DNA from 2 places in the Nonomuraea sp. NPDC050786 genome. Region 2 is predicted to be linked to the other one. Evidence: riboswitches for the same ligand, from Rfam matches in the RefSeq annotation. Region 2 holds a riboswitch; the other holds the start of a gene.
What was found. Region 2 has a riboswitch for guanidine ahead of AB0H84_RS41185 (MBL fold metallo-hydrolase). Riboswitches for the same ligand answer to the same signal wherever they lie in the genome.

Region 1: linked by a shared signal. The riboswitch ahead of AB0H84_RS15505 (multidrug efflux SMR transporter) and the one ahead of AB0H84_RS41185 (MBL fold metallo-hydrolase) in region 2 are both predicted to bind guanidine.

What each region holds. Positions count from the first base shown of each region.
Region 1 is NZ_JBFAHJ010000006.1:352,019-356,205, reverse strand. Features, by position in the region: gene AB0H84_RS15515 (acyl-CoA dehydrogenase) at 1-379, opposite strand, end outside; gene AB0H84_RS15510 (methyltransferase domain-containing protein) at 482-1,279, shown strand; guanidine-III (ykkC-III) riboswitch at 1,305-1,366, shown strand; gene AB0H84_RS15505 (multidrug efflux SMR transporter) at 1,399-1,713, shown strand; gene AB0H84_RS15500 (VOC family protein) at 1,745-2,131, shown strand; gene AB0H84_RS15495 (hypothetical protein) at 2,179-2,628, opposite strand; gene AB0H84_RS15490 (MBL fold metallo-hydrolase) at 2,737-3,675, shown strand; gene AB0H84_RS15485 (hypothetical protein) at 3,747-3,971, shown strand; gene AB0H84_RS15480 (Dabb family protein) at 3,968-4,187, opposite strand, start outside.
Region 2 is NZ_JBFAHJ010000031.1:105,742-109,928, forward strand. Features, by position in the region: gene AB0H84_RS41175 (hypothetical protein) at 1-10, shown strand, start outside; gene AB0H84_RS41180 (hypothetical protein) at 4-591, opposite strand; gene AB0H84_RS41185 (MBL fold metallo-hydrolase) at 955-1,833, opposite strand; guanidine-III (ykkC-III) riboswitch at 1,847-1,914, opposite strand; gene AB0H84_RS41190 (hypothetical protein) at 1,937-2,062, opposite strand; gene AB0H84_RS41195 (alpha/beta hydrolase) at 2,133-3,131, shown strand; gene AB0H84_RS41200 (aldo/keto reductase family oxidoreductase) at 3,330-4,187, shown strand, end outside.

The sequences.
Region 1 (4,187 bases), on a different contig from region 2:
TGTAGAGCGCGGGGTTCGCGCCGAGCACCAGCTCGGCCGTGGCCCAGGCCAGGCTCCTCGGGATGCCGGGGCCGCCCAGCTCGGCGGGCAGGTCGAGGTTGGCCCAGCCCCCGTCGACCAGCGCCTTGTAGGACTTCTTGAACCCCTCGGGCATCGTCACGGAGCCGGTCGCCGCGTCGAACACGGGCGGGTGCCTGTCGCCCTCCTCGAAGGAGTCGGCGAGGACGCCGGTGGCCAGCCTGTTGACCTCGTCCAGAATGCCGCGGGCAACCTCCTCGTCCACATCCGCAAAGGGCCCTGTGCCGAGGATCTCGCGCCTGCCGAACACCTCGAAGAGGTTGAACTCCAGGTCACGCACGTTGCTCTTGTAGTGGCCCATGGGTGTCGATCTCCTTGAACCGAGGTTTCTGTACTGGCGAGTAACCTTACTCTGAAATGCTACCCGCGGGTAACCCGTGCTATGCATGGCATGCTGCTCTCCATGGACGCCGAAGAACTCGCCGCCAGATGGCGAGAGCGACTGGATTCCTGGGCCATTCCTGCCGAGATCATGGCCAAGGCTCCCGTTGACCCGTGGAGCCACTCCCCCGAGCGGTTCGGCGCCCGTACCGACAGGGCGCTGGCCGAGCCCGACGACGGCCCGACCATGACCCGGCTCTCCGAGGCGCTGCCCGACAAGGGCACGCTGCTCGACGTGGGCTCGGGCCCCGGCGCCTCGTCGCTGCCGCTGCACGAGCGCATCGGCCACCTCTACGCGGTCGACACCTCGCCCGCGATGCTGGAGGGGCTGACGGCCAGGGCGGAGAAGCTCGGTGTGCCGGTCACGGCGGTCGAGGGCCGCTGGCCCGACGTGGCCGACCAGGTGCCCGTGGTCGACGTCGCGGTGGCCGCGCACGTGGTCTACAACGTCCCCGACCTGGCGGACTTCCTGCGCGCGCTCGACGACCGCACGCAGGGGCGGGTGGTGATGGAGTTGCCGCACCGCCATCCCATGAGCTGGATGACGCCGCTGTGGCAGCACTTCCACGGGGTGGACCGGCCGGTGCGGCCCGTCGCCGAGGACTGCGTGGCGCTGGCGGCGGCGCTCGGCTTCGCGGTGCAGGTGGAGGAGCGGGAGGCTCCCCTGGAACGATTCACCTCGCTGGAGGAGCTGGCGGCGAGCGTGTGCCGCCGGGTCTGCCTCGACCCGTCAAGGGCGCAGGAGGTGGCGGAGACCGTGCTCGCCCTGGGCATGTGGCCGGTGCCCCGCGACCGGTGGGTCACCGTCTGGTGGGAATGACCCCGCCGCGCGCCGCGTTCCCCTCGATGAGCTGACCGCTCCCGGACGAGACGCGCCGTATTTCCCGGAACGCCAAGACGACGCATCCCTGACAGCCTCGTCCCAAGGGAGTTCCGATCATGGCGTGGATCGTCATCGTGCTGGCCGGCGTCTTCGAGGTCGCCATGGCCCTCTCGCTCAAGCTCAGCAACGGATTCAGCAACGGGTGGTGGGCGCTGTCGTTCTTCGTGACGGCCGCGCTGAGCTTCGGCCTGCTCTCGTACGCGCTCAGGACCCTCGAGGTGGGCACCGCGTACGCGGTCTGGACCGGCGTCGGCGCGGCGGGCACCGCGGTGCTCGGCATGATCGCCATGGGGGACGAGGTCTCGTTGCCGCGCCTCGTCTCGATCGCGCTGATCCTGGCCGGGGTCGTGGGCCTGCGGATACTGGCTTGACGTCGGGGAGCGGCCCCGCTTAGGTGACTGCGTGATTGAAATCCATGCCGTCACCATCGACGCCGCCGACCCGTACGAGATCGCCAGCTGGTGGAGCCAGGCCACCGGGCTGCCCCTCGGCGAGGGCGACAAGCCGGGCGACGACGAGGTCATGCTCCGTACCGAGCGGGACCCGTTCCTGCTGTTCATCCGCGTGCCCGAGGGCAAGACCGTGAAGAACCGGGTGCACCTCGACGTCAACGGCACCGAGGGCAGGACCCGTGACCAGGAGGTCGAGCGGCTGATCGGGCTGGGCGCGACCGTCTTCGACGACCGGCGCCAGCCCGACGGCACCGGCTGGGTGACCATGCGCGACCCCGAGGGCAACGAGTTCTGCGTGTGCAGGAGCCAGGCGGAGAGGCAGGCGGCGCAGAGCTGACCGCACTGGGCCGGTCCGCACTGGGCCGGTCCACACTGGGCCGGGCCTCACTCGGAGGATCGGGCGCGGCCCTGCATGGCGAGCGTGAGGACCCCGGCGATGAGGTAGACCAGCGCGCCGTGCCACAGGGCGTCCACCGCCGCGCCGAAGACCCCGTCGTCGTCGAACACGAGCTGCACCGGGTAGTCGAGCACGGCCACGATGCCCGCGGGCAGCAGCGAGAAGCGCCACGGGTGCCGCAACGACCAGATCCTGGCCTGGCGGGTCACCCGGTCGCCCTCGTGCGGCCTGGCGACCGCGCCGACCGCGGCGATCAGGGCGAACAGGCTGATGCCCAGGCCCAACGCCCACACCAGGTCGCCACCGCCCGTGAGGACGCCCAGGCCGAAGCTGGCCGCGGTGACCGCGCCGCCGCCGATGGCGGCGGCCTTCCAAGGGGCGCCGCGGAGCGCGGCGCCCGACAGCGAAATCTCGTCGCGTCGGCTGATCTCGTTCATGTCATCCATGCTGCATTTCCGGACATCCGGCAGCATCGGGGATGAACCCTGATTTCGACCCTGGGAGTCACGCCTGATCCCAGGGTTCCTTTCAGGTACCGTCGCGGCATGAGCTCGAGCACTCATGACCACCCCCTGGCGCCTCCCCGGGTCGAAGAGGTGTCCGACGGCGTCTACGCCTACATCCAGCCCGACGGGAGCTGGTGGATCAACAACACCGGGTTCCTGGCCGGGCGGCGTGGCGTGATCTGCGTCGACGCCTGCTCGACCGAGCGCCGTACGCGGGCGTTCCGCGAGGCCGTCCGCACGGTCAGCGACCGGCCGATCACCACGCTGATCAACACCCACCACCACGGCGACCATACGTTCGGCAACTGGCTCTTCCCCGAGGCCACGATCGTCGGGCACGAGGGCGTACGCGAGCAGATCCTGGCCGAGGGCGTCCCGGCCTACCTGCCCGCGTGGTCGCCCGAGGTGGAGTGGGGCGAGATGGTGGTGACGCCGCCGTTCCTCACCTTCACCGACCGGATCACCGTGCACTCCGACGACCTGCGGTGCGAGGTCAGGCACGTCGGCCACGCCGCGCATACGACGAACGACTCGTACGTGTGGATCCCCGAGCGGCGGCTGCTGTTCTCCGGCGACCTCGTGTTCAACGGCGGCACGCCGTTCGTGCTGATGGGCTCGGTGGCCGGGGCGCTGGACGCACTCGGTCAGCTCAAGGCGCTGGGGGCGGAGACGGTCGTGCCGGGGCACGGAGCGGTGTGCGGGCCGGAGGTGTACGACCGGGTGGAGGGCTACCTGCGGTTCGTGCAGGAGACCGCCGAGCGGGGCCGGGCGGCGGGGCTGTCGCCGCTGGACGCCGCCAGGGAGGCCGACCTGGGCGAGTGGGGCGGCCTGCTCGACTCCGAGCGCATCGTGGGCAACCTGCACCGCGCCTACGCCGAGCTCGACGGGCAGCCCCTCGGCGCCCCGATCGACCTGGCCGCCGCCGTGCTCGACATGATCACCTACAACGGCGGCAAGCCGCTGTCCTGCCTCGCCTGACAAGCCACGGGTGTGATCACCTGTACCCGGGTATTACCGTGGCTGTACTTGCCGTTTGCGTGGAGGTCGTCATGGGTGTCGGGGTCAGCATCTTCTTCCTCACGCTTGGCGCCATCCTGAAGTTCGCGATCGAGCCGGACGTGTTCGGCAAGAGCGTCCACATGGACGTCGTCGGCCTCATCTTCATGATCGTCGGCGGCGTGGGCGTGGTGCTGAGCATCGTGCTGGCCCCCAGGAGGGGGCGCACCTCCGACGACAGGCTGATGCACCGCGAGAACAACCCGCCGGAGATCTAGAGGCTCAGCTGCACCGCGGCGCGCGAGGCCAGGATCGGCTTGATGTGCTGCGCGATCACCGCCTGGTGATCGGGGTGGTCGCGGTAGACCAGGTAGTCGTCGACGCTGTCGAAGTCGGCCACCACCCCGTAGTCGTGGTTGCCCTGGTTGATGCCCGCGTCGGCGCCCACCGTGTACGCGCGCAGCTGGGGAATGACGCCGGGCAGCTTGCGCAGC
Region 2 (4,187 bases):
GGATCAGTAGATGTACTTCGAACGGTCGAGTGCCCAGTAAATCTCGCCCTTGCCGTCGTTCGCGACGTCGGCGACCACGAACACGTCCGAGTAGTAGTCGTACTTCTTGCTGTAGCTCACCATTGGCGTGGAGCATGCGATGGCGCTTTCTCTGCGCGCGTTGAGGGCGTCGGTGAAGATGCACATGGTTCTCTTGTAGTTCTTGTCGCCGCCACCGCCATTGTTTCTCCTGTTGACGTACAGGTAGACGTAGAAATGATTGAACCGGTGCATCGATCCGAAATGCTCGCTGAGCTCGTCCCAGGACATGGTCAGACTGGAGAAGACCTTGTAGCCCCTGCCGGACTTCCTCTTGGTGATGCAGTGGTCGATCTTGACGACGATGTCGCTCTTGTGGGGAAGCGCGTACTTCTTGGCGTCGTTGCTCTGGTCGCACCTGCTGACCTGGGCCGCCGAGGCGACGGTGCTCACCGGCGCAGCCGTGGCCCGGACGGCCGCCGCCGATTCGGCCCGCGCCGGCAGGCCGCCGCTCACGCTCGCCAGAGTGAGCGCGCCGGCCACCAGGACCATTCCGCCGGACGTCTTTCTCATGGTGCCCTCCCGTATGCTCAGGTGTTCACGAGCGTTCGCGCGAGCCGCCGCGTGGGCGTCGCGCTCCGGTGCCGCCATTTCGCGCAGGCGGACCATTCGCTCCCCGTGGCCCGGGCGAGACGCGCCGAGCCGCTTGCTCCATACCTTTAGATGGAGCCGGGTGCACGGGAGTTCGTAAGGGCCTCCGCTTTCTTGCAATTCCCCGCCGAGGAGGAGGGCGAGGACGGCAGGTCGAATGTGAATTCGCGCGGAAAACAAGTTGTTGAGGCAGCGGTCAATGTGTCCGGCACCCGCGCCCCGCCGGGCGCGAAGCCGTTCATGATCAGGAACTATCGGGCAGGAGGTCCGATCCGTCTGTGCGGCTCAGAGGTTCGGCCAGAGGATGAAGAGGGGGCAGGCGCGCCGGCTGGGCCGGTCGCCGAGCTCCTTGATCGCCGTACGGATCTCGTGCAGGTGCCCGGTGGTCATCTGCAATGGGGGCTCGTCGGGCTGGTAGGTGCTGCGGATCGGGTAGTCCACGCCTGGCTGCCTGGTCATCTCGATGTGGCAGCCGAGCACGTGGGTGACCGGTCGGCGGTCGGAGAAGTCGATCAGGCGGTCGATGGTCCGGGTGAAGGCCGGCCAGTCCTGGATGTAGAGGCGGCCCGGGTAGACCGTGTCCCCGGTGAGCAGGAACCCGGTCCACCGGTCGTAGAACGTGACCGCCGCCTCGTGGTGACCCGGGGTGGCCAGGCACTCCAGCACGCGGCCTCCCAGGTCGACCTGCGCCACGGCGTCGGGATCCGTGCCGAACCCGAAGTACTGCCAGGCGGTGACCAGGTCCGCGCCGACCAGCGTGGTGTCGGGGCGGTCGGCGAACTGACCGTCGCCCGCGACGTGGTCGCCATGCGGGTGGGTGTGCAGCACCAGCAGGTGGTACGCCTCCAGGGGGTGGCGGGCGAGCCAGCCGGCGACGAGCTCGTCGACCACTCGGCGCAAGGGGAAGAACTCGGCCGATGCGGTGGCGCCGGTGTCGATCAACACCGCCTGTGCGTTGCCGAACAGCAGGAACATGAACGGCGCCTCATAGTTGATCGCCATGTTCTGCCGCAGGATGAACGTGTGCTCGTCGTACGCGTGGACCTGGATGTCCGGATCGGTGTTGTGCTTGGCCGACGGTGAGCCGTGAATCCACCGGACGTCCAGCGCGCGAGGCTCTGGAGCCACTCCAGCGAAATCGATCAGGGGTGTGCCCGCATCCATGACGTCTCCTTCGAGTGCGTCGTCTTGGCAGGCCGGGTACGGCGCACGTCTCGTCCGGGGCAAGCACTGGCGGGCTTCCACGGCGACCGTACCACGACAGCGATCAGCCGCTCTCCGCCGCCGTGGACCGTCCTGGGGTGCCTGTCAGGTCGCGCGGATCCAGGACGGCGCGCCCTCCGGCCCACGCCACTGCCTGGCCGAACGCCCCGCCGTCAGCCCCCGTACGCATCCGGCACCTGTTTTCGCTACCATAGGTTTCGATACTTTTGGTAGCGAAAATATCCGTCAGAGGAGAAGCCATGAGTGACGTCACCGACGGGAAGCAGACGCCGGCCGGCATCCAGCTGCGCGGCCAGGCCGCGGGCAAGGCGCCCGACTGGTTGGCGATGACGGCCGAGGAGCTGGTCGCGTACCGGGACGAGGAGAACCGCAGGCGGGCGTCCCCCGCGGCCCGGGCGATCACCGGCGATCCGGATCCCGGCGCCGCGATCCAGTGGCAGCGGGTGGCGCTGCCCGGCCGCGAGCTCCCGGTCCGGGTGTACCGGCCCGCGCCGGAGCGCGTCGACCAGCGCGTCGACCAGGCCGGCCTGCCCCTCGTGCTCCACGTGCACGGAGGGGGGTTCGTGGGCACGGCGGTGCAGAGCGACTGGGTGAACAGCCACCTCGCCGCCCACCTGCCCGCGGTCGTCGTCTCGGTCGAGCACCGCCTCCTCGACCCCGAGACCCCGCTGTCGGCGGCCGCCGACGACGGCTGGGACGTGCTCTCGCACGTGGTACGGCATGCCGGGCAGTGGGGCGTCGACCCATCGCGGACCGCCGTCTTCGGCGAGAGCGCCGGCGCGTTGATCAGCTCCCTGGCCACGATCCGGGCCAGGGAGTCCGGCCTGCTCCTGCGGGCACAGGTGCTGGTCAACCCCGCTGTCGACCTGACCGAGACGATGTTCGACCACGCCTCGATCGCCCAGTACGCCGACAGCCCCACCCTCACCGTGCCGCAGTTGCGGCTGTTCCACCGGTTCGCCGTTCCGCCGGGAACCGATCCTCGTGCGCTGTCGCCGCTGTATGCCGACGACCTGAGCGGGCTGGCCCCGGCGCTCGTGGTGGTGCCGACCCACGACCCGGTGGCCGATCACGGCCGCCGTTACGCCGAACGACTGCGAGCGGCCGGGACGCCCGCGCGGCTCACCGAACACCCCGGAGCGGGGCACGCGTTCCTCAGCATGCCGAACGTGGTGCCGCAAGCCCAAGCCGCGCGGGCGGAGATCGTCGACTTCCTCCGAGGGGCCCTCGCCGGGTGATGGCTCCGGGCCTGCCGGTTCGCGCTGCGTCCCCGTCGGCCGACGGGGACGGCTCATCGTTGCCGTGGAGCGCGCCTCCAACCCGTAGGTGACTTACGCACTCGCAGGTGCCTACTTCCTGCCAGGAAGCTGCCTACCCATACTGAGGCAGCGAGCCGTTATGGACGGCCCCTCAGCGCAACGATGAAAGACAGAGGCATGAGCACGCTCTCCACTTCGCTACCCGGCGGCAGCTGGACCCTGGGCGACCTGACCGTCACCCGGTTCGGCTACGGCGCCATGCAGCTCGCCGGCCCCGGGGTCATGGGCCCGCCCGCCGACCGTGACAGCGCACTCGCCGTCCTCCGCGAGGTCATCGACCTCGGAATCACGCACATCGACACCGCCCACGCCTACGGACCGCGCGTCACCAACGAGCTGATCCATGAAGCGCTGCACCCGTACCCGGAATCGCTGCACATCGTGACCAAGGTCGGCGCGACCCGCGACGAGCACGGCGGCTGGCCGTCGGCCCGTCGGCCCGAAGACCTGCGCCGCGCCGTCCAGGAGAACCTCGAAACCCTCGGTCTCGAGGTGCTCGACCTGGTCAACCTCCGGCTCGGCGACGCCCAGGGACCGCAACCCGGCTCGCTCGCCGAGCCCTTCGAGACGCTCGTCGAGCTCCAGCAGCAGGGCCTGATCCGCCACCTCGGAGTCAGCAACGCGACGGCGGAACAGGTCGCCGAGGCACGGGCGATCGCGCCGATCGTGTGCGTGCAGAACATGTACAACCTCGCCTACCGCCAAGACGACGAGCTGATCGACGAGCTCGCCGAAGCGGGCATCGCCTACGTGCCCTTCTTCCCGCTCGGCGGCTTCAGCCCGCTGCAGTCCTCGGCGCTGTCGGCCGTGGCCGCCCGGTTGGATGCGACGCCGATGTCTGTCGCCCTGGCCTGGTTGCTGCGGCGGTCGCCGAACATCCTGCTGATTCCTGGCACCTCGTCGGTGGCGCACCTGCGCGAGAACGTCGCCGGCGCCGCACTGTCACTCTCCGACGAGGAACTCGCCGAGCTGGAC